Prochlorococcus marinus CUG1415: one gene and its partner. The main gene of each other region encodes a partner of the protein of the gene in region 2 in a complex. Links are inferred from orthologs where the notes say so. Each region holds a gene or a part of one and is shown on either strand. Other genes may lie near its edges.

Region 1 (6,371 bases), 130 kb from region 2 along the record:
ACATTATCGCAAAAATTATTAATACATTCACTGCACCGACATAAACTAAAACTTGTGCTGCAGCAACAAAACTTGCATTTAAAAGTAAATATAATCCTGCAACACTCATGAAAACTCCTCCAAGCAGAAAGGCTGAATAGACAATACTTTCGAGCAATACAACACCAAGTGCTCCAATCAGAACAACTAAAGATAGAACTGTAAAACAAATAATTTGAGTTGTTATTGCAATGGACATAAATTAATGGAAATTAATTGTTTGGATTAGAAATTTTATCTTTATTTTCATTGGAGGCTGGTTTCATCCAATCATAAACTTCTTCAGGTAATTTACCAACTCTAATATCTGAAGCTGGGATTTCATGAGGGTCCATTACTCCTTTTGGGAGATAAGCAAGTTCTCTTAGTGGTTTTACTGACGGATCTGTTGTGACGTTTGTAGGGAGTCTTCCAAGTGCGATATTATCGAAATTAAGATTGTGTCTGTCGAAAGTAGCTAATTCATATTCTTCGGTCATTGATAGACAATTAGTTGGACAATATTCAACACAATTTCCGCAAAATATACATACTCCAAAATCTATTGAATAATTTCTAAGTTCCTTTTTTTTTGTTTCTTTATTCATAACCCAGTCGACTACAGGCAGATTTATGGGACATACTCTTACACAAACTTCGCAAGCGATACATTTATCAAATTCATAATGTATCCTTCCTCTATATCTTTCAGAAGGTATTAGTTTTTCATATGGATATTGGACAGTAACAGGTCTTCTTCGAAGATGGTCAAAAGTTACTGATAAGCCATTATATAAGTATTTGCCAGCACTAAAAGCCTCTTTTATATAGCTATTTACTTGTTGAAGGAAATTGTTCATTTTGAAAAATTCACTTAGTTATTTTATTTTAGTGGATTAATGTTTAATTTAAGTATATTTACTCAAATTTAGCCACCAAAGAATTGTGGAAAAGCAAGTTTTAATCCTGCAGTTATCAAAAGATTAGCAAGAGAAATTGGAAGAAGAAACTTCCATCCAAGATCTAACAGTTGATCTATTCTTACTCTAGGGGTTGTCCAACGTAATAATATTGCAATGAAAACTAAAAGATATGCTTTTAAAACAGTCATTACAATTCCTATTGATGCAGTGAAAACTTGTATGAATGGTGTATTAATGGGCAAATTAAGTAAATTAGCTATTAATTCAACGGGAATAGGAAAACCCCATCCTCCTAAATAAAGTATTGATACCAATAATGCTGAAAGAATTAGATTAATGTAGCTACCAAGGTAGAACAAAGCGAATTTCATTCCTGCATATTCCGTTTGATATCCTGCAACTAATTCTTCTTCAGCTTCGGGCAAGTCAAATGGAAGTCGTTCACATTCTGCAAGAGCACAAATCCAAAAGACTATAAAACCAACTGGTTGTCTCCAAATATTCCAACTAAGGATTCCAGCCCCACTTTGTTGGTTAACTATGTCAATAGTACTTAGAGAATTTGTCATTAGGACAATAGCCAGTACAGATAAAGCTAAAGGTATTTCGTAACTTATAGATTGAGCAGCTGCTCTTAATCCCCCTAATAATGAATATTTATTATTTGATGCATATCCGCTCATAAGTAGTCCAATTGGCTGGATACTGCTTAAAGCAATCCATAGGAAAATTCCAATACCAACGTTACTTATAAGAAGGTTTTGTCCAAAAGGAACAATTAGCCAGGAGAGAATCACTGGGACAAGTACTAAAATAGGTCCTGCAGTGAAGAGAATCCCATCTGCTTTAGCCGGAATAATATCCTCTTTGACCAGTAACTTAAGACCGTCTGCAATTGGTTGGAGTACACCAAGTGCTCCTGCATATTCGGGGCCTATTCTTTGTTGAGCAGCAGCAGATATCTTTCTTTCAAGCCAAACTGTTACTAAAACTCCAACAACTGCTGCAACTAAAACTAAGAGCATAGGTAGAGGGAGCCAAATTATATGCGCGATCTCACTAGAAATGCCAAAACCTTTTAAGAATTCATTAAAACTATATTCGAGATCTAATCCGTATTCCAAAATTTTGATGTTATTTACTTAATACATTAACTCTTCACAAACGATATGTGTGTTTTTTATGAAAAGCTGCAAATATTATTCTCTATTTTCTAAGCTGATCCATTCCCTTGGAGCTGAACCAGTATAGATTTGAGATGGTCTAAAAATTCTATTTGCTCCAAGTTGCTCTCTCCAATGAGCTAACCAGCCAGCAACTCTAGATATGGCAAAAATTGGAGTAAATAAATCACGAGGAATACCAAGTTTCCTATAAACAAGACCGGAATAAAAGTCTACGTTAGGAAATATACCCTTTGGGCCAAGTCTTGGTATTGCTTCTGCTTCTAATGATTTGGCAACTTCATACATTTCATCTGCTCCAAATCTAATAAAAAGTTCTTCTGCTAGTTTTTGAAGAATAATTGCTCTTGGATCTTTGACTTTATATTCCCTATGACCAAAGCCCATTATCTTACTTTTGTGTTTTATTGCGTTATCCAAAAAAGAAGCTGCATTTTCTGGGGTTTGGATTTCTTCTAACATCGCGATCACATCTTCATTAGCTCCTCCATGAAGCGGGCCAGCCAAAGTTCCTACTGCAGAAGCTATGACAGCATATGGATCTGTAAGAGTGCTTGCAGTCACTCTAGCGCTAAATGTACTGGCGTTTAAACTATGTTCGGCATGTAGAATTAAACACCTATCAAAAACTTTTGCAGCTATCGGATCTTGTTCTTTTTCAGTAAGCATGTAAAGAAAATTTGAGGAGTATGTTAAATCATCTCGAGGTTGAATAGGGTCTTGTCCTTTTCTAATAAGTTGAAAAGCGGCAATCATTGTGGGTATTTTTGCTATAAGTCTTATCACTGCGTTGTAGATGTAATTAGGATCATCTATTGCTCTACGTGAATAGAAAAGGCCTAAGGAAGCTGCACTAGACTGAAGAGCGTCCATAGGATGACCTGTCGCAGGGAAACATTTCATCATATCTCTGACTCTAAAACTTAACCTGCGATGCATCTGAACTTCTAGTTCAAAATCTCTAAGTTGAGTAGCTGTAGGTAATTCACCCCAAATCAATAAATAAGCAGTTTCTAAAAAACTGCTTTTTTTGGAAAGTTCTTCTATGGAGTAGCCTCGATACAATAATTGACCTTTGTTGCCGTCAATATCACAGATAGATGAATTAGTAACTGGGACACCCTCTAATCCTGGTTTTAAAATTATTTTGTTGTTATCCAATTTCTTAATGCAATATCAAATACTTATAGAACAAAGATAGTCAAATAATTTTTAATTAACCACAAATTATTAAATTCTAGAAAATATAAATTGATTCTTTTTTGAGTTTATTTGAATAAAATTATTAAAGTATTTTTAAACTGATTTCTTTATAAAAAATTGGATTTTTTTCAGGAATAGATTGTTTTAATATTTCTAGAAATTCATTATTTGATATTTTAAAAATATTTCTAATAAGAAAATTCAGATCTTCCAAATCAGGCAAATATTCAATTTTATTAGAATTTGCCCCTTTGATATCAACGTTTGCAAAAAGAAAAGAAGATTTATCTTTCTTACTTTTTAGGTTAAAAAATTTCTTTGAGATTGCTTCTAGTTTTTTAACATCAATTAAATAATTACTGATGGTTTGTAAACCTGCTGAATCTACTGAATAGATATTTTCATAAGTTAATTGTTTTATTACATCATTTTTTTCTTCAAGAATATCTTTAGAATATATCGAGTAAATATCATCATTTTGTCTCAATGTATATTTGTTGAAATCTTTTAGTGTTTTCATATCACTTAAATCAAGTTGATCTTCATTATCTTTCTCAAATGTGATAAGCCAATCTTTACTGGAATTGAGAATTAAAATATTTTGATCTGCTTTTTGATTAAACTCTTCAAGAAAACTGTTTTCAAAATCATTTATTAAAGGTTTTAGATATTTTTCAAAGTTTTTTAAATCACTAAAAAGTGAAACTTGAGGATTATCTTTATTACTATTATCTTTATATATTAGGTTATCGTAAGCAGAAATATCAAGATTTTTTTTATTATTTAGTAAATATGATTTTAAAATTAAATGTTTATTTTTTAAGTGAAATGTTGTAGCTATAAAGTCTTCATTCCTCTCTGGAAAAATTTCATTATTAGAAAATATACTTTTTCCAAAATTTTCTGCGAATAATATATTTTTCTCGTTTTTAAGTCCTGAAATTTCTTTTTTATATTTTGATTTTTTATCTTTTAAAGCATCAATATTATGAAAACAATTTAAAATTAATTTCTTATTGGATGAAGCAATAATATAATCATCCTCAGTATGATAAATATAGTTAAGATAATTTAGTTTATTTTCTCTATTAATTTTAATTATTTCATTAGGCTGATCAATTTTATTAGATAGATGCAATATATCATCTAAGTTTTTTTCTGGCTTAATTTTGAAAACTATTAAAATATCATCTTTAAACTTTTTTTTATTTTCAGAAGTTGAGATTAATAGTTCGTTATTATAAATATCTTCTAATTTATTGTTGCCTAGATCTATACCTAAGTAATCTAATACAGAATTTTCTATTGAAATCAATTTATCTTGATTTTTTAGATTTTTATCTTTTTCAATATTATTAGTAAGATTCGAAATATCGAAATTTGAAATGAATAATAATTTATTATCTTCTGGTAAATAGTTTAATATATTTAGTTGCTCAATATTTGTAGTTTGCTGCTTATTTTTATTAGTAGAAATTTTTTTAAAACTAAAAAAAAGTAATAAAGATAATAATAGTATTATTGCTACTACTTTAACTTTCATTATCAATGTTTATTTTTATTGTTAACAATAAATTTACTCATGCAACTTAATTTATTAAATTGTAAATAACACATCATTTATCCTTGCAATTGGGAAATTATCCAAAATCTATAAATGCTTCTAGTCTCAATGATTGGTTTAATTCTGAGAACGAAAATCCAGTCTTAATTGATGTAAGAGAACAGTCAGAGCTTGAAATAGCTTGTTTCTCAAAAGACTTTTTACATATACCAATTAGTAAAGTCACATGTGAATACGTTGAAGAAATATTTGCTGGTTTATTAGACAGGGAAATCGTTGTTACCTGTCATGCAGGAATAAGAAGTTATAACTTTTGTCAATGGTCCTTAGATAATAATATTGTGAGCGAAATATGGAATTTGGAGGAGGGTATTGATGGATGGAGTAGATATATTGATCCATCAATTCCTAGATATTGATTAAATCTCTAATGAAGATGCAACAGTGTTAACATCTTTGTCACCTCTTCCAGAGCAATTGATAACTATATGAGTATCTTTCTCAAGAGTAGGGCATAATTTATCTAACCAAGCAAAGGCATGGGAGGTTTCAAGTGCTGGTATGATTCCTTCAAGTTCACTAACAAGTCTCAAAGCATCTAGAGCTTCTTGATCTGTAACTGCTCCATATTCTGCTCTACCTATATCTTTTAAATGGCTATGTTCAGGCCCTACTCCAGGGTAATCTAAACCTGCACTAATGGAGTGGGCCTCTTGTACTTGACCATTATCATCTTGTAACAGAAGACTCATGGATCCATGCAAAATTCCAACTGATCCTTTAGTGATAGTTGCAGCGTGTTTATCAGTATCAACTCCGCTTCCTGCGGCTTCAACTCCAATTAGGCGTACAGATGATTCTTTAACGAAAGGATGGAAAAGGCCCATTGCATTTGATCCCCCACCTACACAAGCAAGTAAAATATCGGGTAAAGATCCAAACGATTCCAGGCATTGTTTCTTAGTTTCTTCTCCAATAACTGCATGAAAATCTCTCACAATCTTTGGGAAAGGGTGTGGGCCCGCAACAGATCCTAAAATGTAGTGAGTGGTTTCTACATTAGAAACCCAATCTCTAATAGCTTCACTAGTGGCATCTTTAAGTGTTGCAGTTCCAGAATTTACAACCTTAACTTCAGCTCCTAGCAGTTTCATTCGAAAGACATTGAGGGATTGCCTTTTTATATCCTCAGCACCCATATAGATAATACATTTCAAGCCAAATCTCGCACAAACAGTAGCCGTAGCAACTCCATGTTGACCTGCTCCAGTTTCCGCAATTATTCTTTTCTTACCCATTCTTATTGCTAATAAAGCTTGTCCAAGGGCATTATTAATTTTGTGAGCACCAGTATGATTTAAATCTTCTCTTTTAAGCCATATTCTTACATTTGCTTGTTTAGTTGTGTAATGTTCAGTAAGTCTTTTGGCTTCATAAAGTGGTGTTTCTCTTCCTACATAAGTCTTAAGTAGATGATTT
Region 2 (8,752 bases):
GATCCAAAATAAGTACTTCTATATCTTCATCTAAATCTCCTTTAACCTCGGACTTTAGTTTGCTTAAATCACGCGCTAGAAATAAATAAATTTCTTCATCTGCATAACCAGGAGCTGGGACAAGAGTTCCTAATTCATCCCATTTGTCAGCACTAAATCCAGTTTCTTCTTGAATTTCTCTTTTAATTGAATTAATAGGTGTTTCACCTATTTCTAATGTTCCTGCTGGAAATTCTAATAAATATCTTGCAACAGCAAATCTATATTGCCGGAGAATTATAACTTTATTATCTTTTGTAATCGGTACAGCTAAAGCAGCACCAGGATGCTTTATGTATCCATATTCACCTTCATGCCCATTTGGTAGTTGAATTCTATTAATTTCAAAACTAAATTTTTTTGACTTTAACTCTGATATTTTTTCTTTAAAAATTGATTTTTTTTTAAGTTTTTTATTGCCCATAATTTTTAAATAAAAATAGCCTAACAGTTATTTTTTGGTTTTGTAAATTAAGTAATAGACCATCTTTGGTTATCAAATTTATTGATTTTTTGGCTTCTACTTAAGATCTCAGATAGTGGGGTAATAACAAAATTACGATTCATAAATCTGGGATGAGGTAATGCTAATTCCTCATCAATTGTATGTAAATCTTCCCACCATAGAATATCTAAATCAAGACATCTTGATAGCCATTTCTCCCCCCTTGGTGTTTTTTCTCTTCCAAAAAAATATTCTAATTTCTTTAGCTTTTTTAAGAGTAATTTTGCATTTTTTGTTGATGGCTTTGGAAAATCGTTACTTTTAACAAGGACAAGAGTATTAAGATAGTTTGGCTGTTCATGTTCAACTCCATGCGGTGATGTCTCATATATTGAAGACCATAAAAAGCTTGCTTTAGATTTTTTGTTTTCTTCGTGTTTAGTATTGGATTCATCTCCCCAAACTTTTATAATTTCTTCTAATTTTGGTTTGCAGAGTAAAAAGGACTCTAAAGGACTTCCGAATTTACTATCAATATTTGCTCCAAGGGATATACATAGTCCATTTTTGATATTAAGATTTGATAATTCCACTACAAAAAACAAAGTTATTGGATAAATTCTATATCAGACATTTTTAAAGTGATTTTGAATTCAGAATTAAAAGGAAAAGAAGAAATAAAAGATTTAATGAAATCAAAGGATTCTTTTAGAGCTTTTCCTTTGGCTGCTATTACTGGACATAGCTTATTGAAATTATCTTTACTCCTTGGTGCCGTTGACCCAAGTTTAGGTGGAGTGATTATTGCTGGTGGTAGAGGTACTGGTAAGTCTGTATTGGCGAGAGGGCTCCATAATTTGATTCCGCCTATAGAAGTATTAGATACTGAATCAGTAATTGGAATGTTAAGTCAAGTTAGTACTTCATTAAGACCTGTTGGAAGAAACCTAGATCCAAATAGACCAGAGGAATGGGATATTAATACTAATAAATTGTTACAGGACACAATTGGGAGTGATTACCTGAATCAAATTGAAGAAATTCCTAAAAAAGTAAGAGAGGCACCATTTATTCAAGTGCCTATTGGAATTACTGAAGATAGACTTGTTGGATCAATTGATGTTGCTGCCTCATTAAATACGGGTGAACAAGTTTTTCAGCCTGGAATTTTGGCGGAAGCTCATAGAGGTGTTCTTTATGTAGACGATATAAATTTATTGGATGATGGAATTGTAAATTTAATTCTTGAAGCTATAGGAAGAGAGCAAAATAATATTGAAAGAGATGGTTTGAGTCTTTCTCATCCTTGTAAATCCCTTTTAATAGCAACTTATAACCCTGAAGAAGGCGCTTTAAGAGATCATGTTTTAGATCGTTTTGCAATTGTGCTTTCCGCCAATCAATCTATTGATAATACTCAAAGAGTTGAAATAACAAAATCTGTTTTATCACATGCGGAAAATAATATTAAATTTTCAGAAAAATGGTCCGAAGAATCTGATAATTTATCCACTCAATTAATTTTGGCAAGGCAATGGTTAAAGGATGTGAAGATAACAAAAGAGCAAATAACCTATTTAGTGAATGAAGCTCTTAGAGGAGGAGTAGAAGGACATAGATCAGAATTGTTTGCAGTAAAAGTAGCTAAAGCGAATGCAGCTCTTCGAGGCGATGAGAATGTAAATTCTGAGGATCTAAAAGTCGCAGTAAGATTAGTTATCCTTCCACGTGCAATGCAAATACCACCTGAAGATGATGAGATTGAACCCCCGCCTCCAGAGGATCAGAACCCGCCACCCCCGCCTCAATCAAATAATGATGAATCTGAACCTGAGGCTAATGAAAATGATGATAATCAAGAGCAAGAACAAGAAGAAGATAATTCTGATGGAGAAGAAGAATCTACTCCCGAAATACCAGAAGAATTTATATTAGATCCCGAAGCATGTATGGTTGATCCTGATTTATTACTTTTTTCATCAGCTAAAGCTAAAGCAGGAAATAGTGGAAGTAGATCTGTGATATTTAGTGATAGTAGAGGAAGATATGTAAAACCTATTATTCCAAGAGGTAAAGTAAAAAGAATTGCGGTAGATGCAACTCTTCGAGCTGCAGCTCCATATCAAAAATCAAGAAGATTAAGGAATCCCAATAAATCGATCATTATTGAAGAAAATGATTTTAGGGCAAAGCTTCTTCAAAAGAAGGCGGGTGCTTTAGTTATTTTTCTCGTGGACGCTAGTGGCTCTATGGCTCTTAATAGAATGCAAAGTGCTAAAGGCGCAGTAATAAGACTTTTAACTGAGGCATATGAGAATAGAGATGAAGTAGCTCTTATTCCTTTTAGAGGTAATCAGGCAGAAGTTCTTTTGCCACCAACAAGATCTATAACTGCAGCAAAAAGAAGGTTAGAAACAATGCCTTGCGGTGGTGGATCGCCTTTAGCTCATGGACTAACACAATCAGCGAAAGTAGCAAAAAATGCTCTTTCCACAGGAGATATAGGGCAAGTTATTGTTGTTGGAATTACTGATGGAAGAGGAAATGTACCATTAGGATTATCTCTTGGACACAATGAGGTTGAAGAAAAAGATAATGAAAATGAAAATGTCAATTTAAAGCAAGAGGTTCTTGATATAGCTGCAAAATATCCCATGCTTGGTATAAAACTCTTAATAATTGATACAGAGAGAAAATTTATTGCAAGTGGCTTTGGTAAAGAATTAGCAGAGGCAGCTAATGGGAAATATGTCCAACTTCCAAAAGCTACAGATAAAGCAATCGCAGCTATGGCTTTAAATGCTATAAATGAATTCTAGAGATTACTTATGGATAAATTTCGTTAAGGAATTTTGAAAGCCCAATAGTTAAATCTCTTATGGATTTCGTGAATTCTTTATCTTTCGTTAATTTTTCAAAATCATCACTCATATCATCTATTTTGCTGGAGATAGATCTTGCAGAATTAATTGTCAATTTAATGTCATTCAGGGTTTCTTTGTCATCGATAGTAGACAAAATGTTATTCAAATGATTAGCAGCAATTGTAATTTCTTTTATTAAAGGTTCAACTCTTTTGATTTCTTGTTTCGATAAATAAATTAATTCATCAAGGTTTTCTTGTGTTTGATCAAATTGTTCGATTGAGTTTACTATGTTTTCAATTAAGTTTTCTTGATTTGATTCTTTTAAAAGTTGACTTATTCTATTAGTTATGTTTGAAAGACTTGATAGTGGTTTCCCGGTGATAATATCTCCCTGACAAATAATTAATTTGGTATTGCAATTTTCAGCTGTTGGTTTTGCAATATTTTTAGGTAGTGATTTTTCACTAGTCTCTAAAGCGACTTGCACATCTCCTCCTAGGAAAGAATTCGTTACTACCTTTGCAAATGCTGGCCTAGGAAGAATAATGTCTGGATTATTTAAAACTATTTTGGCTTTAATTGATTCATTAGTAAATAAGATATCTTCTATTGATCCTACTAAAATTCCTCTGTAAGTAACTGGAGACTTTTTTGATAAACCGCTTGCGTTGTTAAATTCAGCAAAGAGGTGCCAATTTTTTGAATTTAATCTTATTCCTCTTAGCCAAAAAGAAAAAAATGTGAATATTAAAATTCCTCCTAATAAGGAAAAACCAACAATCGAATCTCGTAAGCTTCTACGCATAATTTCTAAATGTCTTTGGGTTGCATTGGACCATCAAGTTTCCCGTGCTTAAATTGAAATACATACGGATCATTACTTTCTTTAAATTCATCAATCGAACCTCCCCATCTAAACTTGCCTCCGTAAAGCATTAAAACTTTATCTGCAGTCCTTTCTATAGTACTAAGAACATGGCTAACCACAATAGATGATCCGTTTGCTTTATCATTTGTCTTATTAATTAAATCTTCAATTCTTGATGAGGCAATTGGATCAAGACCTGCAGTTGGTTCATCAAAAAGTAATAAGGGTTTAGTATTTGTATTAAGAGTTTGATCCGTAATTAACGCTCTAGCAAAACTCACTCTTTTTTGCATGCCTCCACTTAATTCATTTGGAAGTTTATTCTCAACATTAAATAATCCTACCTCAGCTAAACATTCACATACGATCTCATGGATTAACTTTTTAGATAGGTCTTTATTTCTTTTAAGGAGAAAACCTACATTTTCTTCAATAGTTAAAGATCCTAATAATGCTGGGTTCTGAAAAACTAGTCTTACATCAGGAGGATTATTTTGATCTAATCTCAAATATGTTTGTTTCTCACCAAATATTCTTAATTCTCCTTTAGTAGGTAAAATCAGTCCTGCTAATATTTTTAAGATAGTTGATTTGCCAGAACCTGAGGGGCCAACAATAGCTAATTTTTCTCCATCATTAAGTTCAAAATTTAGTTGATTAAGCACATTAACCACCCCCCAGCTTATCGAGAGGTTTTTTGTCTCAACTACATGCTTTGATTCTGTCAAAACCTAAATTAAAGAAAAAGTTATCTTCAATTATATTTTGCCTATTTTTTGCAATAAAAAAGGATGTATGAATTTGATTTATAATATATCTATATAGTTTTTAAATTTGAGAAAAAATAATTTAAGAGGTTTTAAATGAATAAGCGTAAAAAAAGAGTTAGAAGATATTATAGAAATTTTAAAAAGTCTAATTTTGCCTTTTTAAACAAAATTTTAAGAATTTTGAGTTGGCTTTTACCAGGACTGGTAATAAAAAGATGGCTGGTTACATCTGCGATAGGATTTTTGACTACATTATTAGGGCTGGCAATTTGGACAAACTTGAGACCACTTTATTGGCTTATTGAAACATTTTTTTGGTTAATGACAGGTTTAACTAGTTTCTTGCCTGTTTCATTTTTGGGACCATTGATTTTTCTTATTGGACTTTTATTAATAGGGATTGGACAAAATAGAAGTATTAATTCTATTCAAAAAGCGCTTGTTCCTGAAAAAAATACAGTTTTAGTTGATGCATTAAGAGTTAAGAGTAAATTAAACAGAGGTCCTAATATTGTTGCAATTGGTGGAGGTACAGGCTTATCTACTTTATTGAAAGGCTTAAAAAATTACAGCAGTAATATTACTGCAATAGTAACTGTATCCGATGATGGTGGAAGTAGTGGAATTCTTAGAAAACAATTAGGTGTGCAACCTCCAGGAGATATTAGAAATTGTTTGGCTGCCTTATCAAACGAAGAACCTATTTTAACTAGATTGTTTCAATATAGATTTTCGGGAGGAAGTGGTCTTGAGGGACATAGTTTTGGAAATCTATTTTTGTCAGCGTTAACAACAATTACAGGTAGTTTAGAAAAAGCAGTTCAAGCCTCTAGCAAGGTTTTGGCGGTACAAGGTCAAGTTTTGCCTGCAACAAATATTGATGTTATGTTATGGGCCGAATTAGAGGATGGTGAAAAAATTTTTGGGGAAAGCAAAATCAGCAAATCTCGAAAATTAATTTCAAGGATTGGTTACCTACCAGAAAATCCTTCTGCTCTCCCTAGCGCTCTAGAATCTATTAAAGACGCTGAGTTGATTGTTCTTGGGCCAGGTAGTTTATACACTTCTTTATTACCTAACTTATTAGTACCAGAGATAGTAGATGCTTTATTGCAAAGTAATGCTCCCAAAATTTACATCAGTAATTTGATGACTCAGCCTGGAGAAACAGATGGGCTTGATGTTTACCAACATATTAAATCAATAGAAAAACAATTATCAAATTTTGGAGTTAATACTCGAATTTTTAACGCAATCTTATCGCAGATCCAATTTGAAAAGTCTCCACTTGTAGATTATTACGAAAGTAGAGGGGCAGAACCTGTTAAATGTAATAAAGAAAAATTATTATCTGAGGGTTATTATGTTTTGCAGGCACCATTATATTCAAGAAGAATAACTCCTACTCTTAGACATGATCCGAGAAGACTAGCAAGAGCAGTTATGTTTATATACCGCAAATTAAAGAAACTAAACTAATAAGCATCTTGAAGTTCATAGAAATCTGGTTGGATATAGTCTTTTCGCAATGGCCACCCTCTCCAGTCTTCAGGCATTAAAAGTCTTTTTGGATTTGGATGATCAATAAAATTTATTCCATACATGTCATATGTTTCTCTTTCTTGCCAATCACTCCCTTTAAAAATTTTATACAAACTAGGTATTGATAAATCAGAATCTCTTTTTAAGAAAACTTTTAATCTAACCTCTTTAATCTTTTCGATTTTTTGTAAGTCATCAACAGTTATAAAATGATAAAAACTAACAAGATTTTTGCCTGGACCCTCATCGTAGCCACCTTGACATTGGAGATAGTTGAAACCGTAATTTTTTAAAGCAGATACTGCTTCATATAATTTTCTAGGTTCAACAGAAATATTTTCTATTCCTATATGATCATTAGCTAATGATTGATTTGGAATTCCATCTTTAGATAAATTTTGACTTACAAATCCCTCTTTTTCTATTGAGGTATCAGATGATTTGGCTAAACCGTCTTGTTCCATTAATCCTCTTTAATATTGATAATTTCTGGTTTTGAGGTGATCTCAGGTAATTCAGTTATTTTTTCTTTTTGGGAGGAAGGGATAACATTCGTTGAGATTTTGTTTAGATATTCACCAGTATTTTCAGAGAAAACAAGATTCATTTCATGATCAGATGTAATGTACCTGTGGGTTTGCTCTGTTTTTGTTCTCTCTAAAATTGATTCATTACCAACTTTTTTTCTTAATTTTATTACAGCATCAAAGATTGCTTCTGGCCTTGGTGGACATCCTGGAAGGTATAAATCAACAGGGATCAATTTATCAACTCCTCTGACAGCAGTAGTAGAATCTGCGCTAAACATCCCTCCTGTGATTGTACAAGCACCCATTGCAATCACATATTTTGGCTCAGGCATCTGCTCATAAAGTCTTACTAGGGCGGGAGCCATCTTCATAGTTACTGTACCTGCAACTATTAATAAATCTGCTTGTCTTGGCGAGCTTCTTGGTACTAATCCAAACCTATCAAAATCAAATCTAGATCCAATTAGGGCAGCAAATTCAATAAAACAACAGGCTGTGCCATATAGGAGAGGCCAAAGACTACTTAGTCTAGCCCAATTATGAAGATCGTCTAAACTTGTTAGGATAATATTTTCACTTAAATCTGTGGTAACTTGTGGCTCACCAAGAGGGTTACAAGTGCCTTCTCTGATGTCTCTAATTGCTTTTGGGGATAATTGTGGGTTCAATTTTTTTAACTCCATTCTAAAGCACCTTTTCTCCATGCGTAAGCCAGAGCAATTACTAGTATTGCAATGAATATCAAAGCCTCAATAAAAGCTAATAAGCCTAATCTATTAAAGGCAACAGCCCAAGGATAAAGGAATACTGTCTCCACATCAAATATAACGAAAACTAAGGCGAACATGTAATAACGAATATTAAATTGAATCCATGCTCCTCCAATAGGCTCCATTCCCGATTCATATGTTAGTTTTCTTTCACCAGTTCTACCTTTAGGTGCAACAATGAGATTAGTAACAAGAGCTAATATTGGAACAGCAGCAGCAATTAATAGAAAGCCTAAAAAATATTCATAGCCAGTTAATAGAAACATATTAAAAAATAATTTTGAATAAGAGTCGCTTAATTAAGCAAAATCTTTTAAAGTTCTTAAAGAACAATAATAAACCGTGAGTGAAAACATTCAACCAGCCTCTGAGGAAAACAAAATAGTTGAAAACTTTCAGAAAGAAAATCTTTCAGAAAACTCTTCAGGAGTAAATGTTGAACAACCTTACATTAATCTAGAACAAAATAGATTCGAATGTAGAAGTTGTGGATACATTTATGATCCATCTGAAGGAAATAAAAAATTAAATATACCTAAAAATACGCCTTTCTCAGAATTAGATGGTAATACATTCGTTTGTCCCGTTTGCAGAGCGGGTAAGAACTTTTATAAAGATATAGGTCCAAAATCTAAACCTAGTGGTTTTGAAGAAAATTTAACTTACGGATTTGGTTTCAATAGCCTACCTCCTGGCCAAAAAAATATATTAATTTTTGGAGGTTTAGCATTTGCAGCTGCATGTTTCCTTTCTTTATACTCTTTGCATTAAAATAATAAAATGAAAAAATTTCTTACCAGTATTCCTAATCTTCTTTTATCTTTACTCCTTTGTTTTGTCTTGAGCAGTTGTTCCTCTACAGGAGTAAAGGTGAACGATAGCAGCCCTTGGAAAACAATTCAATTTGAAGACCAGGCAAAT

Evidence for each region.
Region 1: the proteins of HA143_RS01590 (region 2) and nuoH are in contact, whole or in part, in a crystal structure (PDB 6Y11), measured with the Thermus thermophilus proteins. The link is inferred for Prochlorococcus marinus CUG1415 from one-to-one orthologs. Residues at the interface, in WP_096411117.1 of Thermus thermophilus: Arg16, Glu17, Gly18, Leu24, Leu27, Val28, Trp30, Gly31, Arg32, Asn34, Ser35, Trp37, Thr54, Asp55, Ala56, Asp59, Ala61, Arg62, Phe63, Gly64, Glu66, Val67, Phe68, Arg69, Ala70, Ser71, Arg73, Gln74, Ala75, Asp76; in WP_096411122.1 of Thermus thermophilus: Arg36, Val44, Arg45, Met46, Gly47, Pro48, Asn49, Arg50, Val51, Leu57, Gln58, Ala61, Asp62, Ile64, Lys65, Ile67, Phe68, Lys69, Glu70, Ile72, Val74, Glu223, Ala224, Glu225, His233, Thr234, Glu235, Tyr236, Ser237, Trp241.

The regions. Positions count from the first base shown.
Region 1 is NZ_JAAORL010000001.1:164,237-170,607, forward strand. The notes cover bases 7-2,911. They hold nuoH (NADH-quinone oxidoreductase subunit NuoH), read right to left. Parts: upstream 2,066-2,911; coding sequence 947-2,065; downstream 7-946. Other genes in these bases: HA143_RS00900 (NADH-quinone oxidoreductase subunit J), read right to left, coding at 7-238; ndhI (NAD(P)H-quinone oxidoreductase subunit I), read right to left, coding at 252-878; HA143_RS00915 (citrate synthase), read right to left, coding at 2,141-2,911. Also shown: more of HA143_RS00900, read right to left, coding at 1-6; more of HA143_RS00915, read right to left, coding at 2,912-3,286; HA143_RS00920 (hypothetical protein), read right to left, coding at 3,411-4,871; HA143_RS00925 (rhodanese-like domain-containing protein), read left to right, coding at 4,961-5,311; trpB (tryptophan synthase subunit beta), read right to left, coding at 5,312-6,371. UniProt on the Escherichia coli protein: NDH-1 shuttles electrons from NADH, via FMN and iron-sulfur (Fe-S) centers, to quinones in the respiratory chain. The immediate electron acceptor for the enzyme in this species is believed to be ubiquinone.
Region 2 is NZ_JAAORL010000001.1:286,417-295,168, forward strand. The notes cover bases 5,870-8,752. They hold HA143_RS01590 (NADH dehydrogenase subunit K), read right to left. Parts: upstream 7,745-8,752; coding sequence 6,995-7,744; downstream 5,870-6,994. Other genes in these bases: HA143_RS01580 (gluconeogenesis factor YvcK family protein), read left to right, coding at 5,870-6,468; HA143_RS01585 (NAD(P)H-quinone oxidoreductase subunit J), read right to left, coding at 6,465-6,995; HA143_RS01595 (NAD(P)H-quinone oxidoreductase subunit 3), read right to left, coding at 7,735-8,097; HA143_RS01600 (rubredoxin), read left to right, coding at 8,174-8,602; HA143_RS01605 (photosynthesis system II assembly factor Ycf48), read left to right, coding at 8,612-8,752. In the rest of the region: HA143_RS01555 (NUDIX hydrolase), read right to left, coding at 1-463; folK (2-amino-4-hydroxy-6-hydroxymethyldihydropteridine diphosphokinase), read right to left, coding at 511-1,077; bchD (magnesium chelatase ATPase subunit D), read left to right, coding at 1,126-3,303; HA143_RS01570 (MlaD family protein), read right to left, coding at 3,311-4,156; HA143_RS01575 (ABC transporter ATP-binding protein), read right to left, coding at 4,162-4,884; more of HA143_RS01580, read left to right, coding at 5,083-5,869. UniProt on the Escherichia coli protein: NDH-1 shuttles electrons from NADH, via FMN and iron-sulfur (Fe-S) centers, to quinones in the respiratory chain. The immediate electron acceptor for the enzyme in this species is ubiquinone.